One region of the Paenibacillus pabuli genome, then DNA from elsewhere that is predicted to be linked to it. Evidence: riboswitches for the same ligand, from Rfam matches in the RefSeq annotation. Region 1 holds a riboswitch; each other region holds the start of a gene.
The links. A riboswitch is a leader RNA that binds a small molecule or an ion and turns the genes downstream of it on or off. The one in region 1 is predicted to bind cyclic di-AMP.
Positions count from the first base shown of each region.

Region 1 (4,736 bases):
TCCGTCATCCGCAGGGTCTTTTCCAATGGATACATTACTTGTTACAACCACATCTTCCAGTTTAATACCTGCCTTACGCGCCACGTTGGCTAGAGCACTCTCGTAACATGCACCGTATCCTGCTGCAAAGAGCTGCTCAGGGTTCGTACCTTCACCACCGGGTCCACCCAGCTCTTTTGGCATTTTCAGATCATGTTTAAGCACACCATCTGAAGATGTTACCGAACCAGTGCGTCCACCTTTAACTGTTGCAGTTGCTGTATATAAAGCTTCCATTAGAATCTCTCCTTTTACTCGAATATTTTTGCTGCCTACAATTCAATTTAAACTTCTGGCTTATTTTGAAACGGATTCCGGTCACCAAATCAGCTTCTGCATCTTTTTCATTTTCATACATCAGCTCTTCATCCTCATAACACCATTTCTAGTTCGGAGGTAAATTTTCTGAGGTTGGGTAATATACTAGGGGCCTAATCCATTTTCCGACTCGTTTTGTCCACCTACATAAAAGTTGCACTAGACAAAAATTATTGAATGAGTACAATGTAAGTAACGACATATATTTTCAGACATATAAAAGTGAATGGCTCCGGTTTTCATTATAAGGAATATCAATACGATCATTAATAAAAAGTCAGGTGAACATTTATGAGTAAAAAAAATCCATTCAATTCTCCTTCGGCTGAGCCATTGGCTGCAGCAGGCATGGCTCCCTCCCTCGGGGAAGCTCACAGCTCCATGAAAGTTCCGACAAACGCCGCCTGGTGGAAAAAATTCCTCGCCTTTGTCGGCCCCGGTTATCTGGTCGCTGTCGGCTATATGGACCCGGGGAACTGGGCAACAGATATTGCCGGCGGTTCCCAGTTCGGTTATACGCTATTATCCGTCATTTTGATCTCAAACCTCATGGCAGTCGTATTGCAGTCACTTGCAGGCAAGCTTGGTATTGTAACCGGACGGGATCTGGCCCAAGCTTGCCGCGAACGGTTCAGCATGCCGGTTGTCATTATGCTCTGGGTCTTGTGCGAATTGGCCATTGCAGCCACGGATCTGGCTGAGGTCATCGGTTCAGCCATCGCACTGAAGCTTCTGTTCAACATCCCGATGTTATACGGCGTTATTATTACGGCTGTGGATGTTCTGCTTATCCTATTGCTGCAAAATAAAGGCTTCCGTGCCCTGGAAACGCTGGTCATCGTGCTGATGGCAACCATAGCCCTCTGCTTCGGGATTGACCTGTTTCTTGCCAAACCGGATATGGGCGGAGTACTCACCGGATTTGTACCCAGCGCCGAGATACTGCAGAATCCAGCGATGCTATATATCGCCATCGGAATCATCGGAGCAACGGTTATGCCACACAATCTGTATTTGCATTCTTCCATCGTGCAGACCCGGCAGATCGAACAGACCACTCGGGGAAAAAGAGAAGCGATTCGATACTCCACTATGGATTCAACGATCGCTTTGACCCTGGCCCTGTTTATCAACGCTGCCATACTCATTGTGTCAGCCGCTGTATTTCACAGCGCAGGTATGACGCAGGTCGCTGAGATTGCAGATGCTTATCACTTGCTCACCCCCCTGCTGGGCACAACCATTGCAAGTATCCTGTTTGGTGTCGCTCTACTGGCCTCAGGTCAGAACTCAACACTTACAGGAACACTGTCCGGACAGATTGTCATGGAAGGCTTCCTGAACATCCGGATTCCGGCTTGGCTTCGCCGGCTCGTGACCCGGTTAATCGCAATCATTCCTGCCGTGATTGTGACAGCTATCGCCGGAGAGCACGGAACGGAAGAATTGCTGATTTTGAGCCAGGTTATTCTATCCTTGCAGCTGCCTTTTGCCGTTATTCCACTTGTGATGTTTACCAGTGACAAAAAAAGCATGGGGGCATTTGCCAACAAGTTGTGGCTCAAAATGGTCTCTTGGATCATCGCTGCCGTGATTGTAGTACTGAATGTTTATCTGATCATCCAGACCATCATGCTGTTCTAATCTAAATATGTGGTAAAAACATATTTTCTTTAACCAGAAATTGATAAAAAAGGCTGATCCCCTCAAGAATATATAACTTGAGGGGATCAGCCTTTTAGCTTGCCGTACATTTGCCTTGTCCACTATTTAAAGACACGTGAAGTCATCTCTTTTTCCATCTTATGCACTAATCTTCCGCAGACACAAGCAGAGGAATAAGCTGCTCCAGGGCTTCGATCGTCCAGTCTGCATGCCCCTGACCCTCCAGCTCAGGCTGAAACCGTCCATAGCCCTGCAAAATACGTATCGTTCGCATCCCCAGCTTCTTGGCAGGAATGATATCGTTATCAATCCGGTCTCCAATCATGACCGCTTCCTCGGGTTCACAACCCGCCTGTTTCAGAGCTACCGCATATAGCTCCGGGTCCGGCTTGGATACACCTTCTTCTGCCGAACAAGCCAGAACATCCACGTACCTCCGCAGACCGTAGCTTTCCAGGCGCCCCTCTGTCCCTGGACTCTGGTTGGCAATGATGCCGATTCGATAGTGGTGTGACAATTCCTTCAACACCGCGTCAGCCGAAGCGAATGGCTTCTCCAGTTCCTTCCGGAACTTCAACTTCTCCTGAATCTGCTCCCTATGACGTTCATCGCTAATCAGCGTTCGAATGGCTACCCTCATGGGCCACTGCTCATAATTTCGGTAACAGGAGGCGAAAATCTCTCGCACTTCCTCTATCTTCACCGGATATCCAAGCAAGCAGGCTTCTTCAACAAACTGCCCAATAATATCATCTACCGGATCCCATTCGTCCACCAGCGTATCTCCTACATCAAAGAACAACCATTTTAACCCACGTACATCCGGCACGCCTATTCCTCCTTGTTAGCCATGAACGCAACCTTTATGAATCAACACTGTGCATTAATGCTCAAATAAAAAAAGAAGACCCACCATCTTGCATGAGTCTCCTCAGAATTCCGTTTTTTCATAAGTTCAATTATAACAGGCACCTTACACCGGATCAATCGGCAGCTATCACATTAACCATTAAGTAAGAAGCCAACTTCTCCATTGAGGGAATACACAATTCGGTCAGCTCCCATCCCACGGTAAATGCCTTTGGGGTGACTCTGTTCGGTAATCACACACAGCGATTTGGAGGTCCAGGAACGGCAGATCTGCAAATAGCGGCAGGTCAGGTTCAAACTATTCTCGAATATGAAAACGTTACCTACGCTCGATTGTGGTAGAAACCACTTCTGAGCTTCAGCTGTATTCATGCGAATGACGTTCTCCACTCCGATTCTCCGGAGTTTCCGTTCTTCCCCTGCACTGTTGGTCAGAACGGCAAACGGCATTTTTTTGTACATCAACAGCCTGATAAACTTGCGGCCTGCTTCATTCGGTGCTGTTACTAAAATCATCTCATTATCCATCATTCGTTCCTCCCTTGGCGTGAAAAGACAACAAAAAAGAAGCGTGGGGGACCAAGGCCTCCCGAACGCTTCTTGAATAACCCATGACGAAAACGCCATGAATATGCGTACGGCTTGTTGCCTCTCCCTTTAACGCTTACGAGGTTAGCTGACGGATTCGGGCGCGAGAGTCGCCCTATTTCCGGCTTGCACCGAAAAATTCACCCCATGGATTAGCTGCATTGACAGCCATTCCGATTGGTTCCCCCGTTTCCCACCCATGAATGAATGGAAACTCAGCGATTAAAACATCGTTCCTGTTTCATGTATTGATCAGAGCGATATTATCGTTTGTTTCGTTGTTCATGTTAAGTTGAATTGAATTTGAAATTACGATATGAATCATACACCCGCGCCATGTTAGTGTAAAGTCTGGTCAGATCACCGAATGGACGAATTTAAGGCATTACACATTAATGATATCGCTTACAACCCATCCATTCTCTATCCATCTCTATTAAGCTCGCTAATTCTCGTCCTTATAAAAAACGTATGTAATTTAAGGATTCTGTAGGTAAGAATAGAAAGGTATTTATCATTTAATTAATTTTGCATTATCTAATTGTAAGCAATATAATGTAGTTATACGAATCATTAACCCTATTATACGAAATGGAGGCGACGAATCATGACCGTTTATGACTACACAGTCAATACCCTTCGAGGCCAGAAAGTGGAGATGTCCGAATATCGCAACAAGGTGCTGCTCATAGTAAATACTGCGAGTAAATGCGGCCTGACCCCGCAATTCGAAGGCTTACAGGAACTTTATAACAAATTCAAAGATCGGCATTTTGAAGTATTGGGCTTCCCGAGTAACCAGTTCGCTCAGGAAAAGGGATCTTCCGATGATATTGCAGAGTTCTGTCAAATGAATTACGGTGTAAGCTTCCCTATGTTTGAGAAAATTGATGTCAATGGTTCAAGCGCTCATCCTCTCTTCCAGCACCTGACAACAGAGGCACCGGGATTGCTCGGTTCCAAAGCCATCAAATGGAACTTCACCAAATTCCTCGTTGATCAGAACGGACGCGTCGTGAAGCGTTATGCACCAAAAACGACTCCTGACCAAATTGAGGCAGATATTGAGAAACTGCTGAAATAAAGCAACACGGAGAGGCCATGATAACAAGGAACCAGGGAAAGCCAGGTTCTCTGTGAATGGCCTTTTTTTATCAGCACGTCTTCTCCAAACGCAAAAAAAGAGGTTCTCCGTATTCGGAAAACCTCTTCTTGTCGTACATTATGATGCGGTCGAGAGGACTCGAACCTCCACG
Region 1 covers NZ_JBDOIO010000003.1:2,698,923-2,703,658, forward strand. The annotation lists gene ABGV42_RS14400 (organic hydroperoxide resistance protein) at 1-276, opposite strand, end outside; gene ABGV42_RS14405 (Nramp family divalent metal transporter) at 706-2,001, shown strand; gene ABGV42_RS14410 (HAD family hydrolase) at 2,168-2,851, opposite strand; gene ABGV42_RS14415 (hypothetical protein) at 3,025-3,423, opposite strand; cyclic di-AMP (ydaO/yuaA leader) riboswitch at 3,539-3,711, opposite strand; gene ABGV42_RS14420 (glutathione peroxidase) at 4,088-4,564, shown strand; tRNA gene ABGV42_RS14425 (tRNA-Leu) at 4,709-4,736, opposite strand, start outside.

Region 2 (4,736 bases), on a different contig from region 1:
CATCCTGCGAATGCTTCGTCCATATCACGGCAGAATTGTAGTCAAGGAATCGGGAATGCATGCGGTGGAAGACTATTTGATGTCACGTTACCAGATGTACTGGCAGATTTACTTCCATCCGGTGACCCGAAGCTCCGAAATTATCCTGAGACAAATATTTAAGCGTGCGAAAGAGCTGGTGAAGCAGGGATTCCATTTCCGTTTCATGCTGGAGCCGTTACCGCAGCTGTTTGATGGTGTGCTCTCTGTTGATGAATATTTGCAATTGGATGAGGCGTTGGTACAGACAGCATTCATGCAGTGGCGCAAAGAGAACGATTCTGTTCTGAGCGAGTTATGCGAACGTTTTATCGATCGCAGGTTGTATAAGTATGTAGAGGTTGAACAGATCGATGTGGAAACGATTGAAGAAATTCGGGTTGCCTTTGCCAGAGCGGGTCTTAACCCCGAATATGATCTGGAAATTGATTTTCCGACGGATCTTCCGTATGATGTTTTTCGTCCGGATGAATCGACAGATAAACAGATTCTGCTGCTGGATAGACAGGACAAGCTGCATGAATTGTCCGAGGTTTCGGACATCGTTCGTTCGATCAGCGGAATACATCGTGGTAAGCACCATCTGTACTATCCGCAAAACAAGGTGGACGCCATCATTCACGAGCTGCCATCTCATATTCGCCCCTACTTTTCATGATCATGAAATGTGCAATCAAGAGCAAATTTTTTACAAATTAGCTATGAAAGAAAGAGTTTCTAATTCGAGATATTACCATGATACAGTAATCTGCTTTAATGGAGAGTATATGTAGATCGACATAATTTTGTAATCCACACTTTTTTTGAAGAAGTTGAGATCACGAGGGCGCCTATATATAGTAGAAATTAAATCTGCTAATTCCACATCTTGTACTCTGGAAAATCAAATGTGATGATAAAATCTGTGATTTTTATATGATTTTGATTGGGATAGAAAACAGTTATTCGACAGGAAGGGAGAAATACACATGATGTTATTCGACACTCATACACACTTGGATGCACCGCAATTCGACGAGGACCGCGAGGAGATGATTCAGCGCGCTGTAGACGCCGGGGTTGGCTGCATGATCAATGTCGGTTTCAATCGGGAGACCATTCCATCCACGATGAAACTTGCCGAAACGTATGATTTTATTTATGCTGCTGTAGGCTGGCATCCTCAGGATGCGATTACGATGCAGGAGGGTGATCTCGAGTGGATTGCGTCTCTGTGCAAACATGAAAAGGTTGTTGCCATAGGCGAGATTGGTCTGGATTATTATTGGGACACTTCTCCCAAGGATGTTCAGCATCGTGTCCTGAGACAACAGATCGGACTAGCTCGTGAACTTAACATGCCGATTGTCATTCATAATCGCGACGCTCATGAGGATATTGTCAAAATTTTGCGCGAGGAAAAAGCTGGAGAAGTCGGGGGTGTGATGCACTCGTTCTCTGGAAGCTGGGAAACGGCAAAACTCTGTCTGGATCTAGGGTTCCATCTATCCTTCGGGGGACCAATCACGTTCAAAAACGCCAAGCAGCCAAAAGAGGTACTGGCGAAGGTGCCAATGGACCGATTTTTCATCGAAACAGACTCCCCATATCTGACACCACATCCTTATCGTGGAAAACGAAATGAAACAGCGCATGTACGTCTGGTTGCAGAGGCAGCTGCGGAAATTAAAGGCATTCCGGTAGAGGAAATTGCTGCAATAACGACCAAAAATGCCATGGAACGATTTGGGATTCGTTAAAAAACGAAGCAAATGCGGTGAAAAAGAGAGGTAGACGGAGCGAATTTGCTTTTTGATCCAAATAAATGAAGAATATTACAATATTTTAACCAAATATTTAGAAAAACGTACTTGAACAACGCTTTACAACATGCATCGAAACAGGATATCATCTTTTCAGTGAATTGTTGTGCGGAAAATTGGACAGATGTTCGGGGGATGAACAAAGGGACACTTTCCGATGACACAACAATACTTTTCATGAACCGATCTCGCTGAGTCTCCGTTAACGGAGAGCGGGGGAACCAATAGGGCTTAAACATCAGTGAAAGCAGCTGATGCGCATCATTCGCTGACCCAAAAGCAGCGAATGCCTTTGCGAAGCACTATTTGATTTCTTCTTTGGGTCTCGGGGTGAATTCAAGGGCATCCGCCATGAGCGGGTGACCGGAGATAGGGCGGCTCTCTTTCGCCCGAACCCGACAGCTAACCTCGCAAGCGGAAAAAGAGAGGCAACCTCGTGCATGAATTTCCGATATTCAAAATCATTCGGAAAGCCACGAAAGAGTTCCTCTTAGACTCTTTCTTTGGCTTTTTTGTTTTTGAATAAAAGAAATACGGTCATCATACGGTAAGTATTCAGGTGGTGACATCATGTTGCGAAGAGTGGTTCATGATGCAGAACCGGTCAATGGGATATGGACCTGTTTTGTAGAAAATTTGGTATAGTCGCGTCAAAGACATCATGCATTAACTTTAGACGGCGAGGCTATGAAGGAGGACGGAGAAGTGGGCACATTCCAACCAGAAGAGACCCATGAGTCACGATCATCCAGTAAGTCTTACGCGTTGCGGTGGAAGCATGAGAACTTGCGTCAAATGGCACTGATCGCTATTTTCTCAATCGCGCTTACAATCATGATCTTGTTAGTCGTTTACGGTCAAGCCGGGAAACAAATTTCGCTGGTTATCGATGGCAAAGCTCAAGCGGTAGAGACTCGTACAGGAATGCTTCAAGAAATGCTGGAGGAGCAATCAATCACAGTCAGCCCTCATGATGAGGTATCCATGCCTTTGAACGGGGCAATCGCAGATGGAGACCGCATTGTTATTGAGCGGGCCGTTCCAGTCAATATTACGGCAGACGGAAACACCAAGACTCTGTATACAACCGATTCATCGGTAGAAGATGCAATTCAGAAATCTGGAATTGAGGTTGCCAGTGAGGATAAGGTTTATCCAGCGCTCGCAACACCAATCAAGGCAGATATGAAAATTCGCGTAGTGCGTGTAACAAAGCGTACAGTGGAAGTGGAACAGCCGATTGCGTACAAAGTAGTCAAAACGGCTGATCCTAGCTTGTACAAAGGTGACAATCGTGTCATCGTAAACGGTAAAGAAGGTACACTTGTACAACATATCGAAAAGGTGTTTCAGGATGGAGAGCTAGTCTCCAAAAAAATGGTGGGCAAATCGGTATCGACCAATCGTGTCGATAAAGTAATTGCTGTTGGAACCAAAGCGAAACCTGTTGTGAAGGAGCCGGTGATTCAGACGGTATCGGCCCAAACATCCACAGCAAAGAAAGAAACGACAACGAACTCGAAGAAAACCGCTGCATCAGGCAGCAAAGTCATTACCGTCTCAGGCACTTCTTTTAAATATTCCAAAGTACTTAAAAATGTATCGATGACCGCTTACTCTTCTGAGGAACCTGGCATTGGCACAAAAACAGCTTCCGGTACCCGGGTAACTGAAGGACGGACCATTGCGGTTGATCCCAAAGTGATTCCGATCGGCTGGTGGGTGTACATTGAGGGCCTCGGCTTCCGTCGTGCGGAAGATACTGGCGGCGCCATTAAAGGCAACAAAATCGATGTGTATTATGACAGTGTGAAGCATGCCCTGAACTTCGGACGTAAGAAAGGCAAGACGGTATATGTCATCGGTCCGGTTAAGCCGGAAGCGAACTAAAATCGTTTTACTTTGAAATGGGAATGCTATAAAATATAAGCATGAATGAATCATGCGGAATATGCGGCGGTGGAGTCTGAACAGGCTCACCGCCGTTTGGCAGAGAAGAGGATATTCCTCTTCTTTTTGCGTTAGAAAGGAAGAAATGGAACATGATAAAAGAAGTCATTGTCGTAGAAGGACGCGACGATACCGTCGCCATCCGGCGGGCTGTTGAGGCTGACACAATAGAAACGGGTGGATCTGCCATCAACCAGCGAATTCTGAAGCGAATTGCACTTGCGCAGGAGAGACGGGGTGTGATTGTTCTTACGGACCCGGATCATGCGGGTGAGCGGATTCGCAAAATTATTGCAAACAAGGTCCCAGGCTGCAAGCATGCTTTTATTCCCGAAGCAGATGCAACGCGCAAAGGGGATATCGGGGTTGAGAATGCCTCACCTGAGGCAATTCGTCATGCGCTGGCGCGTGTGCATACCTCGTATGAGGGTGTACCGAGCCTGATTGATTGGGAGGACTTGATTGCAGCAGGACTGATTGTGCACCCGCAGGCAGCCGCAAGGCGTATGGAGATGGGGAATCTGCTGGGCATAGGTTATTGTAACGGAAAGCAGTTCCACAAGCGGCTGGGCGTATTCCAGATCAGCCGGGAAGAGTTCTCTGCAGCATTATCGCAAATTGAACGTGAAGGATTGTGAGCGTATGAAAGGCATGGATGAGACTTTAGAAATTGCAACACCTAAGCGAACGAAAGAAATTATTCAAAGGCACGGATTCTCATTTAAAAAAAGTTTGGGTCAGAACTTTCTGATTGATCAGAATATATTGAATAAAATTGTAAATGCTGCCGATCTGGACGAGTCCAAGGGTGCACTCGAAATCGGTCCGGGGATCGGGGCACTTACGGAGAGACTGGCCCGGGTAGCCGGCCCTGTAACAGCTGTGGAAATCGATCAACGTCTACTGCCTATCCTTGGTGAAGTCATGGAACCATATCCTAACGTT
Region 2 covers NZ_JBDOIO010000005.1:835,226-839,961, forward strand. The annotation lists gene ABGV42_RS30465 (HD domain-containing protein) at 1-697, shown strand, start outside; gene ABGV42_RS30470 (TatD family hydrolase) at 1,008-1,778, shown strand; cyclic di-AMP (ydaO/yuaA leader) riboswitch at 2,021-2,274, shown strand; gene ABGV42_RS30475 (ubiquitin-like domain-containing protein) at 2,547-3,731, shown strand; gene rnmV (ribonuclease M5) at 3,884-4,429, shown strand; gene rsmA (16S rRNA (adenine(1518)-N(6)/adenine(1519)-N(6))-dimethyltransferase RsmA) at 4,434-4,736, shown strand, end outside.
Region 2: it holds a riboswitch for cyclic di-AMP, as region 1 does, so the genes downstream of both, ABGV42_RS30475 (ubiquitin-like domain-containing protein) here and ABGV42_RS14415 (hypothetical protein) in region 1, are expected to answer to the same signal.

Region 3 (4,736 bases), 740 kb from region 1:
TCGCTTGAACTGACAGCCTCATCTATGATACTTTTACCTCATAGGATAGGCTTGGGAGGTCAAATCATGGAAGTACTAAAACAACGAATTTTACAAGAAGGCGTAGTCATCTCGGATCAGGTGCTGAAGCTGGACGGATTATTAAACCATCAGATTGATCCTGCACTGACGATGGAGATGGGCCGCGAGTTTGCCGCTCGCTTTCGAGAAAGTGGAGTGACCCGGGTCATTACCGTGGAGTCTTCAGGGATTCCGGTTGCTTTTGCCGCAGCTCATGAGCTGGGGGTGCCGCTCGTATTTGCCCGTCGAAAAAAGACGCTTCTGGCAGATCCCGATGCCTACTGTGAACGCGTACCTTCCTTTACCAAAGGGATCGTAACCGATATTATGGTATCCCGCGAATACATTCATGAGAACGACCGTATTTTGTTCATAGATGATATTATCGCCAACGGAGATGCTGCTCGCGGTGTCATCAAAATCATTGAACGTTCGGGCGCGGAACTCGTCGGATTCGGTGTCGTGGTCGAGAAATGTTTTCAGGCCGGAGCACGCACGATCCGTGAGCAGGGAATTCCGGTGGAAGCCTTGGTGCGCATTCGTTCACTGAATGATGGAACCGTGCAATTCGACGATAACCAAATGTGACAGTTTAAAGGAAAAAGCCTATTTTTTGAACAATGCCTTTGCATGACCGCGGATTTCATTTATAATGGGGTTATGTTAGGGAGAGGAGGCAACACCATGGGGAACCAACCGGCATCAGAACAATTTTTTATTGAAAAGCTGGCGGAGTCGAAAGTTCATTTTGAACGTGCCCTGGATTGTAAACATACGGAATTCGATGACCTTTATCCCTATATGATTGAACATCCTCAATTTTTCTGGTACAAACGCTATGTTGCCTGGTCAGAGTTGCTGACCATTGTAGGCTTGTGTGAAGAGTTGTCCTTCGCTTGGAAAGAACAATTTACACCGCATCAAGTGGAGTACCTTGAAGAACGTGTGATGTCCGCCAAAGTGCTTGATTTTTGGTTCGAGAAGAACGACAGCAAAGAGCACGCGCAGCGGTAACTTTCAGTCGGGACATTTTTCGAATGACATAACAGTCCAATACAGTCACGTGAGACCTAAATGACTTTTCATTTAGGTCTCTTTTTGTAAATAATTTTGGAACATAGGAGCCATAGACATGATTAGTGATGCAGAACTGGATGCACTGCGCTTATCGGGTGAAAAAGTAAGAGTGATACGGGATGGTTTGGAATCCAACGATGTAACCGGGATTGTCGTTGCATGGGATGGGGAACAGGTGCTTATCCGTCGCCAGAACAGACGTGTGGTCAAGCTGGATCGTAGCTATCGCTATCAGCTTTTTAGCGAACCACGTCAAAGTCCGGTTGATGAATAGAATCCTTTGGAGACTGATGCATGGAATTACCATGGATGGTTTGGCATAATCCAACCACTCGGGAGAGAAGATAGGTACAGCGAGAATTCGTAAACTTTTCAGCCGAGAGGATGTGCGGGTAGCCATGACATTGATGAATGATAAGGTTCATGCCTATAAGGATCAGATTGGAGAATTAAGAGATGTGTTGCCTGGTGTGGTCAAAGCGTACCACGAATTTACCGGGGAATGTTTTCAGTCAGGTGCGATTGATGCCAAAACGAAGCAGCTGATTGCCCTCGGCATCGGATTGTTTGCCAATAACGAGGTATGTACGTTTTACCACGTGGAAGAGGCACGAGCGAAGGGAGCAACCGATCAGGAGATTATGGAGACGGTTGCCGTAGCCGGAGCGGTAGGCGGCGGTCACGCGCTGTCTCAAGGTGCAATGCGTGTGCAAAAAGCATTACACTAGGTTGTTCCTGTAAGCGAGTTTGAATAACAAGACAGCAAAACAGGCTCTGGAATAATCCAGAGCCTGTTTCTTATGCAATTTATATTTTTCCAAGCATTTTGTTATACATAAACTGTCCAGTTACACGGCGTGCTGTTACATAGCGGTCATTGAAGTATGGGTTCGACAATTTGGTGATGCTGACACCCTTACTGCTAGAAGCATGAGCGAATTGTCCGCCCCCGATGTATACGCCTGTGTGCGAAATGCCACTGCCTGAAGTGTTGAAGAATACCAGATCACCTGTGCGCAGATTGGCTTTGGATACCGGGGTACCTGCCTTGGCTTGTTGCTGTGAAGTACGTGGTAATTCAATGCTATATTTTTCGAAAATATATCTCATAAATCCAGAGCAATCAAACCCGGCCAGCGTCGTGCCGCCCCACTTGTAAGGTATACCAGTCATGTTGTTAACAACGGTGTTGATACTGCTTGCCTCAGTGCTTGCTGCACCAGATGTAAATAGAACGGCTGCGCCAAAAATAGAAATGATCAGTTTTTTCAAAATCGATGTTCTCCCTTCGATGCCTACGGAGTTAGCTAAGGGTTCGGTAGAAGGTTCCCTATATTTCCTATGTATAAGAATAATTCACCCAAAATGGTTCCCCCGTTTTCAAACATGAAACTCGGCAAATGAATAATTAATATTTTGTAACCTTTTGAAACTATATTGCATAAATGCGTAATTGTCAAACGTTTCTTACTCCTTCAATGTTAACGGAATTCAAGACTTTTTGCAGAAAGTAGTAGTTCTACATGTTTATTTATGATGACAAAAACGTAATTTGTGTTTCAACAGCAATCAAACTGGACAAATAAGTAAATTGGAGAGATAGAGGAGAGCAAGTTTCATTTTGAACAGGAAAAGTCAGTTCTCGACCGGATCTTAAACTTCCGGCTGTCATTCTTCTTTAATAATTAAATTAAGTGTTGACTCGTTGGATTCCACATGATATATTATTTCTTGTCGCCGCGATAGATTATCTCGGAGATATACCATATGCGGTCGTGGCGGAATTGGCAGACGCGCACGGTTCAGGTCCGTGTGGGCTAACCCCCCGTGGAGGTTCGAGTCCTCTCGACCGCATCATTTTATTAACAATAGGTTTCTGATCTGCTTTTCTGGCAGATTGGGAACCTTTTTGTTTTTCAAACAAAATACTAGAGTTGCAGTTTGTCCAATGAGAAAGAATGGCAAAATAAACCTCGAATAACCCCAAGATTTTCAAGACAGAATGTACATAAATGGGGTGAATTATCTATGAGGAAAAAAGGGATTCGGATATTGCTTTCGATCTTGTTATTGGACATGCTTATCGGATGTCAGAGCTCGAAACCTAAAGAACAGGATTTGATGCGGATAAATTCCGCTAATGGTGAAAATACGAAAAAAGTCATTTTCCTGATGGTGGATTCTTTAATGTATCAGGCGATCGACCAAGGAATCAGCAAGCAGGAGCTTCCTGCCTTACAATTCCTGATCGAACACGGACAATATTATAAAAACCTGGTCAGTTCTTTTCCCACGATGTCCGTCACGATCGACAGCTCATTGCTTACCGGAGCGTATTCGGACCTTCACCGTGTACCGGGTCTGACTTGGTATTCTGCGGACAACAAGAAAATGATCATGTACGGAACCGGACCGACGGAAGTGCTCAAACACGGAGTTAATCCGGTGTTGACGGATGCTCTGGTCCATTTAAACGGGAGTCATTTGAACAGGAATTTACCCACAATCTATGAGGACCTAGCCCGGCAAGGATTAAAGTCGGGTTCGATCAACGGCCTGATATACAGGGGGACGTCAGATCAAAAGTTGTCGATCCCTCGTTGGGTTCAAATAGCAGCTTCTTTACCAAAAGAGATTGATGTGAAAGGGCCGGACTTACTGTCCCTGGGTGCATTGTCTAATCCGTTTCAAGATATTAAAGATTTGCCGGATGGCTTAACGAATCGAATGGGCATTCATAATGATTTTGCTATTGAAGCCGTAAAATATTTGGTTCAATCCAATAAATTGCCGGATTTTTTGTTTGTCTATTTACCGGATTTAGACCGGGAGTTACATAAGAAAGGCCCCACGGGACTTCGTGGGGTCAAGGAGTTGGATCAGCAGCTTCAATCCGTATTGCAAGCATTCGGTTCTCCGGAAAAAGCTGTGCAAGATGCCATCTTTATCATTGCTGGTGACAGCGGAATGACCCGTATTCTGCCTGCAGATCAAAATCCCGTCATTGATCTGTCCTCTTTGCTCGGAGATGCCCAAATTATGCGTCCGGGTGATGCTGTATCGAAGGAGACTGAACTCATTCTTGCTGTCAATGAAACGATGGCCTATGTATATTCATTGAAAACAGATCGTTCCCTTAGAGATACAGCAAACTTGTTAAAGGATGATCCACGCATTGATTTTATTTCTTGGAAAGAAAAGGAGTGGAATTACGCAATTCAGGGATCAACAGGCAAACAGATCAAATTTAAATCAGGAGGTAACCTAACCGATGTATACAACCAATCCTGGACGGTCGAACAGAACGAAGAAGTACTGGACTTAAGTTTAAACAAGGCTAAACATGCATTGAAATACGATGAGTATCCAGATGTTCTGAAACGGTTGTCAAGCGCGCTTCGTTCACACCAAGGTGAATTTTTGGTTGTCACGGCCAAACCGGGATATGAATTTACCAGCGGCAGTTCACCAACGCACAAGGCCGGAGGGGGCCACGGGTCCATTCGTAAAAAAGAATCGCTTGTTCCCTTGATTATCAGTGGAACAGATCAAAAGCCTGAATATTTACGAATCGTGGATTTAAAAGATTATTTGCTTAA
Region 3 covers NZ_JBDOIO010000003.1:1,961,624-1,966,359, reverse strand. The annotation lists gene ABGV42_RS10720 (xanthine phosphoribosyltransferase) at 67-648, shown strand; gene ABGV42_RS10715 (hypothetical protein) at 745-1,074, shown strand; gene ABGV42_RS10710 (hypothetical protein) at 1,193-1,411, shown strand; gene ABGV42_RS10705 (carboxymuconolactone decarboxylase family protein) at 1,536-1,865, shown strand; gene ABGV42_RS10700 (C40 family peptidase) at 1,945-2,409, opposite strand; cyclic di-AMP (ydaO/yuaA leader) riboswitch at 2,415-2,546, opposite strand; tRNA gene ABGV42_RS10695 (tRNA-Leu) at 2,907-2,991, shown strand; gene ABGV42_RS10690 (alkaline phosphatase family protein) at 3,166-4,736, shown strand, end outside.
Region 3: it holds a riboswitch for cyclic di-AMP, as region 1 does, so the genes downstream of both, ABGV42_RS10700 (C40 family peptidase) here and ABGV42_RS14415 (hypothetical protein) in region 1, are expected to answer to the same signal.

Region 4 (4,736 bases), 2.5 Mb from region 1:
GACCTTTGTCGTTTTATTGACGGCAGCCGTTCCTTCGGCGCTGGCAAGTGGAACTACGGGCACTTCAGACAGTAAAAAATTGGTACTCGGCACAAGTGCCGACTTTGCACCATATGAATTCCATAAAGTCATTAATGGCAAGGATGAGATTGTCGGATTTGATATTGCCATTGCCAAAGAGATTGCTGCCGATTTGGGAGTAGAACTCGTAATCGAAGATATGGGTTTTGACGGCCTGCTGCCTGCCTTGCAGAGTGGCCGCGTGGATATTGTTATCTCAGGTATGACACCAACAGAGGACCGCAAGAAAAGTATCGACTTCTCGGATACCTATTATAAATCGAAACAAGTCATCATGGTTCGCAATGAGGATAAAGATAAATACCCAACCATGGCAGAACTGGAAAATGAAAAGATCGGAGCACAGAAAGGCTCGATTCAGGAAACGATCGGACAGAAGATTACTGGAGCCAAGCTGACTTCTCTTGATAAAATCTCGGACATTGTGCTTCAGCTGCAAACTAAACGCATTAACGCTGCAATTGTTGAAGATACGGTGGCCGCAGGTTATTTGGATGATATGATCGGACTTGCTCCTGCAGTTCCGGATGAAGAGCAGGTAGCAGCAGCGATCGGAATCCGCAAAGGCAATACTGAATTGCTGAATGCAGTCAATGGTACGCTTGAACGACTGAAAAGCGAAAATAAGATTGAGCAGATGGTAACTGAAGCCAGTCAATTAATGGCAGACCGTGAGGTCAAATCGCCAAATATTTTTGAAGTATTCTGGCAGTACAAAAGCTTCTATGCGACAGGCGTTGGATATACGCTCTTATTGTCTGCACTCGGCGTAATCTTCGGGGTAATTATCGGTTTGATCATTTGCATGTTCCGGATGCATGATACTGCAATTTTGCGGTGGATTGGTACGGCATATGTCGAAGTCATTCGTGGTACGCCGATGCTGGTTCAGTTGATGATTATTTATTATGGTCTGGCCCTGACATTTGGCATTACGTTCTCGCCTCTTCAGGCGGGTATCTTAACACTTTCCATCAACAGTGGTGCTTACCTTGCAGAAATCTTCCGTGCGGGAATTCAAGGGGTTGACCGCGGTCAACTCGAAGCAGCCCGTTCGCTTGGGATGGGTAGAGGCGCCGCAATGAGATTTATTATTTTGCCACAGGCTTTCAAAGCAGTGCTGCCTGCCATCGGTAATGAATTCGTAACCATCATCAAGGAATCTTCCATTATCTCGGTCATTGGTATGGTTGATATCATGTATCAGGCAAGTGTAGTCAAAAACATTACGTACCAAGGAATGAATCCGTTCCTTATTGCAGCAGCTATATACTTTGTATTGACATTCATTTTGTCCAAGCTGCTGGGTCGACTGGAAAGGAAGTTGAGTGCAAGTGATAGACGTTAGACAATTACACAAATCCTACGACAAAAACGAAGTACTTAAAGGCATAGATGTCTCAATTGGCAAGGGCGAGGTCGTTGTCGTGATTGGTCCTTCAGGATCGGGTAAAAGTACATTCCTGCGCTGTCTGAACCTGTTGGAGCAGCCTACTTCCGGTGAGATTAATTTCGAAGGGGTATCCATCACGGACCGCAAACACAACATTAATGCAACTCGGGAAAAAATGGGGATGGTGTTCCAGCACTTTAATCTGTTTCCGCATAAAACCGTGGAGCAAAACATTACCATTGCCCCAATTAAGGTCAAAAAGCAGTCTGAACAGGAAGCGAAGCAGATCGCAGCAGACTTGCTCAAAACCGTTGGGTTATTGGAGAAAAAGGATGCTTATCCGAGTCAGCTGTCTGGTGGACAGAAGCAGCGGATTGCCATAGCGAGAGCCCTTGCGATGCAGCCGCATGTGATGCTGTTTGACGAGCCAACCTCTGCACTTGACCCTGAAATGGTCGGTGAAGTACTCGACGTGATGAAGCGCCTGGCTGAAGGCGGCATGACTATGGTTATCGTTACCCACGAGATGGGCTTTGCCCGTGAAGTTGGAGATCGCATCATCTTTATGGATGGCGGGGTAATCGTGGAAGAGGGGACACCTGATGAAGTATTTGGTCAGCCTAAGCATCCACGTACGCGTGACTTCCTCGGTAAAGTTTTGTCATAATCGTTGAACATGATCAGCCAGTTAATCATATTGGATGGACTAACAAAAACGAAATCAAACAGCCTTGTTAACTTTATGGTTAGCAGGGTTGTTTTTTTGTGTGGATAAGTATCCACTGTCTTAAAAGTAACGTTTCTGTCATTGTTCCAAAGCTGCATAGTCACTCCAGATTTTGAAAAAATCCTTATTATTAAAGCTGTATAATGAGTTGTTTAAAACAGTTGGTAACATTTACTACGGACCCTGGTTACAGAATTGTGATATATTGTTCCTGCCGAAACTTCCTGAGGAGGAAGTGCGGAGGATGTAATGATGCAGGCCGTGAAGGGGAAGATCGATACGCACGCTGCTTGGGGTGAATTAGGGGTACATAACGCAATACGCATGTAACAGCAACCTATAGGGTGGTTTCCTCCATCCGAATCCGACAACTAACTTCGCAGGCACAATGAGGGAGGAAGACCATGATTAAGAAGAGAACAATAGCCAAAACAGCAGCAGCCCTGCTGACAGCAGCAATGCTCATTCAGGCCGTTCCAGCTCACGCTGATTCTGTTCACGTGGCCAAAGAGGGGGATACCTTCTACACCTTGTCGAAAAAATATGGGGTTGGACTGAGCACACTTATCAAAGCTAACCATGATATTTCGCCTTACAACATTTATGGTGGTTTGAAAATTACGATCCCAGGAAAAACAACAAATACGGCCTCGGCTGCTCCAGCTGCCAAGAGCTCTTCCGAAGCAAAGGCGATCACGACAGCTAGCCTTGATGTGAATGCTGACGAGAAAGTCGTTCAAGCTTGGGGCAAAACGTTTGATTACAGTAAGGCTGTTGAAGTGAAAGCAACAGCATACTCTTCGGCCGCTTCTGAAAATGGTGGATGGGGTGCTGTAGATTACTTCGGTAATCCGCTTGAACTCGGCACGATCGCAGTAGATCCGAGTGTGATCCCACTGGGGACGAAGGTTCTTGTTACAGGTCACTCCCATCCGGGGCTGCCTAAGCAGGCATTTGTGGCTACTGCACGTGATGTCGGCGGGGCGATCAAAGGCAAACGGATTGATATTTTCATTCCTGGAAGTCAGAAGTCTGTGAGCACTTTTGGTTTTCAGGATGTTGAACTTTATATTTTAAAATAAGTATCATCGCCAATAAAAGGGTGCCTTTATGACACGTTTAACGTGAAATAAGGGTACCCTTTGTTTTTAACAAAAAATAAGATTGTTAGTTTCATGATTAAGATGTGTTTACTATCCACTATGCCCTGTATTATTTGCTCTTCGGCAATTGCAGCATTTCGTCCAGAGTCACCAGATTGAAGCCCCTGCACCGCAGTTCATCAATAATCTCCGGAAGTGCCCCAATGGTACCGGACAGATTTGAACCCACGCCGCCTCCCGCATGTTGAAGAATGATGGAGCCTGGCTTGACTGCAGATAAAACATTTTGCTTAACCTGCTCTTTGCTTAGGCCTTTCCAATCCAGCGAATCCACATTCCAGTTAACAATACTGTATTGTTGTCTTGCGGCCCATTGCAGCTGTTTCTCATTAATGTCTCCGTATGGAGGACGAATCATTTTCGGTGTGTACCCGGTCAGTTTACGAATAATGTCACCGGTATGTAGAATTTGTTTGCGAAAAGCATTTAAAGACAGCTTACTGAATTCAGGATGGTTGTAACTATGGTTTCCAACAATGTGACCTTCCCTAACGATCCGTCTGACGAGGTCAGGATGTTTCTCAGCTCGGTTGCCAACAATAAAAAAAGTCGCTTTTACATTATATTTCTTCAAAATATCCAGTACCTGCGGTGTGAAGCGCGGATCAGGCACATCATCAAAAGTCAATGCCACCTGTCGGGTTGAAGGTCCATTGGTTTTGAAAGTATCAGCATATTTCTGCCTTAGCTGACCGAGCGTCAGCTGTTCATCTTCAGATAGGTCAGGCTTTGCAGCAGGCGTACTCTCTGGAACGGGTTTAGCCAGCAGCTGCCCAGAAGTATAGCTTCCGCTTAGAAAAACAAGGATCAACATGGCGAATGCGATGAGGCGAATACGCATGATATAGCCTCCTTTGTCAAATGGCGTTCTCTTTGGTATGCCCGGGGTGATGGTTCATTATGCATAGTGTGAGAAGTTTCATTGTCCAATCTGACCGATAACACTCATAATTCCACCATTACATATACACACAAAGGACAGGTGGATTAGGATGAATACTTATGATTTGAAGTCGGTTCGTTTGCAGGTCATTGAAGCTGGAGAAGATCAGATATTTTTGGTCACGGGTGGGAAAGCTCATATAGGAGCTGTGGCGACCTTTTATCCCGAAAGAGAACGCGTGGTGGGAACTGCAGTCCATATTCCTGGGCACAAGGAACAAGAATTATGTGAGCGTCTGGCACGAAAGGCTGCGAATTCTCTCAAGGTGACCGTCACCGTTATTATGGGTATTCATTTTGACGCCATTACGCGTATGCAGATCGATGAGATCGTACTGACGGCAGAAAAGCTGCTCGATGATCATTTAAGCCGGACGAAAGATGTAAAATAGTAGATTTTGGGTGGCTTCGAATCGTGTTTTATGATTTT
Region 4 covers NZ_JBDOIO010000003.1:152,567-157,302, forward strand. The annotation lists gene ABGV42_RS03025 (ABC transporter substrate-binding protein/permease) at 1-1,429, shown strand, start outside; gene ABGV42_RS03030 (amino acid ABC transporter ATP-binding protein) at 1,416-2,141, shown strand; cyclic di-AMP (ydaO/yuaA leader) riboswitch at 2,404-2,603, shown strand; gene ABGV42_RS03035 (3D domain-containing protein) at 2,606-3,283, shown strand; gene ABGV42_RS03040 (polysaccharide deacetylase family protein) at 3,414-4,205, opposite strand; gene ABGV42_RS03045 (hypothetical protein) at 4,357-4,698, shown strand.
Region 4: it holds a riboswitch for cyclic di-AMP, as region 1 does, so the genes downstream of both, ABGV42_RS03035 (3D domain-containing protein) here and ABGV42_RS14415 (hypothetical protein) in region 1, are expected to answer to the same signal.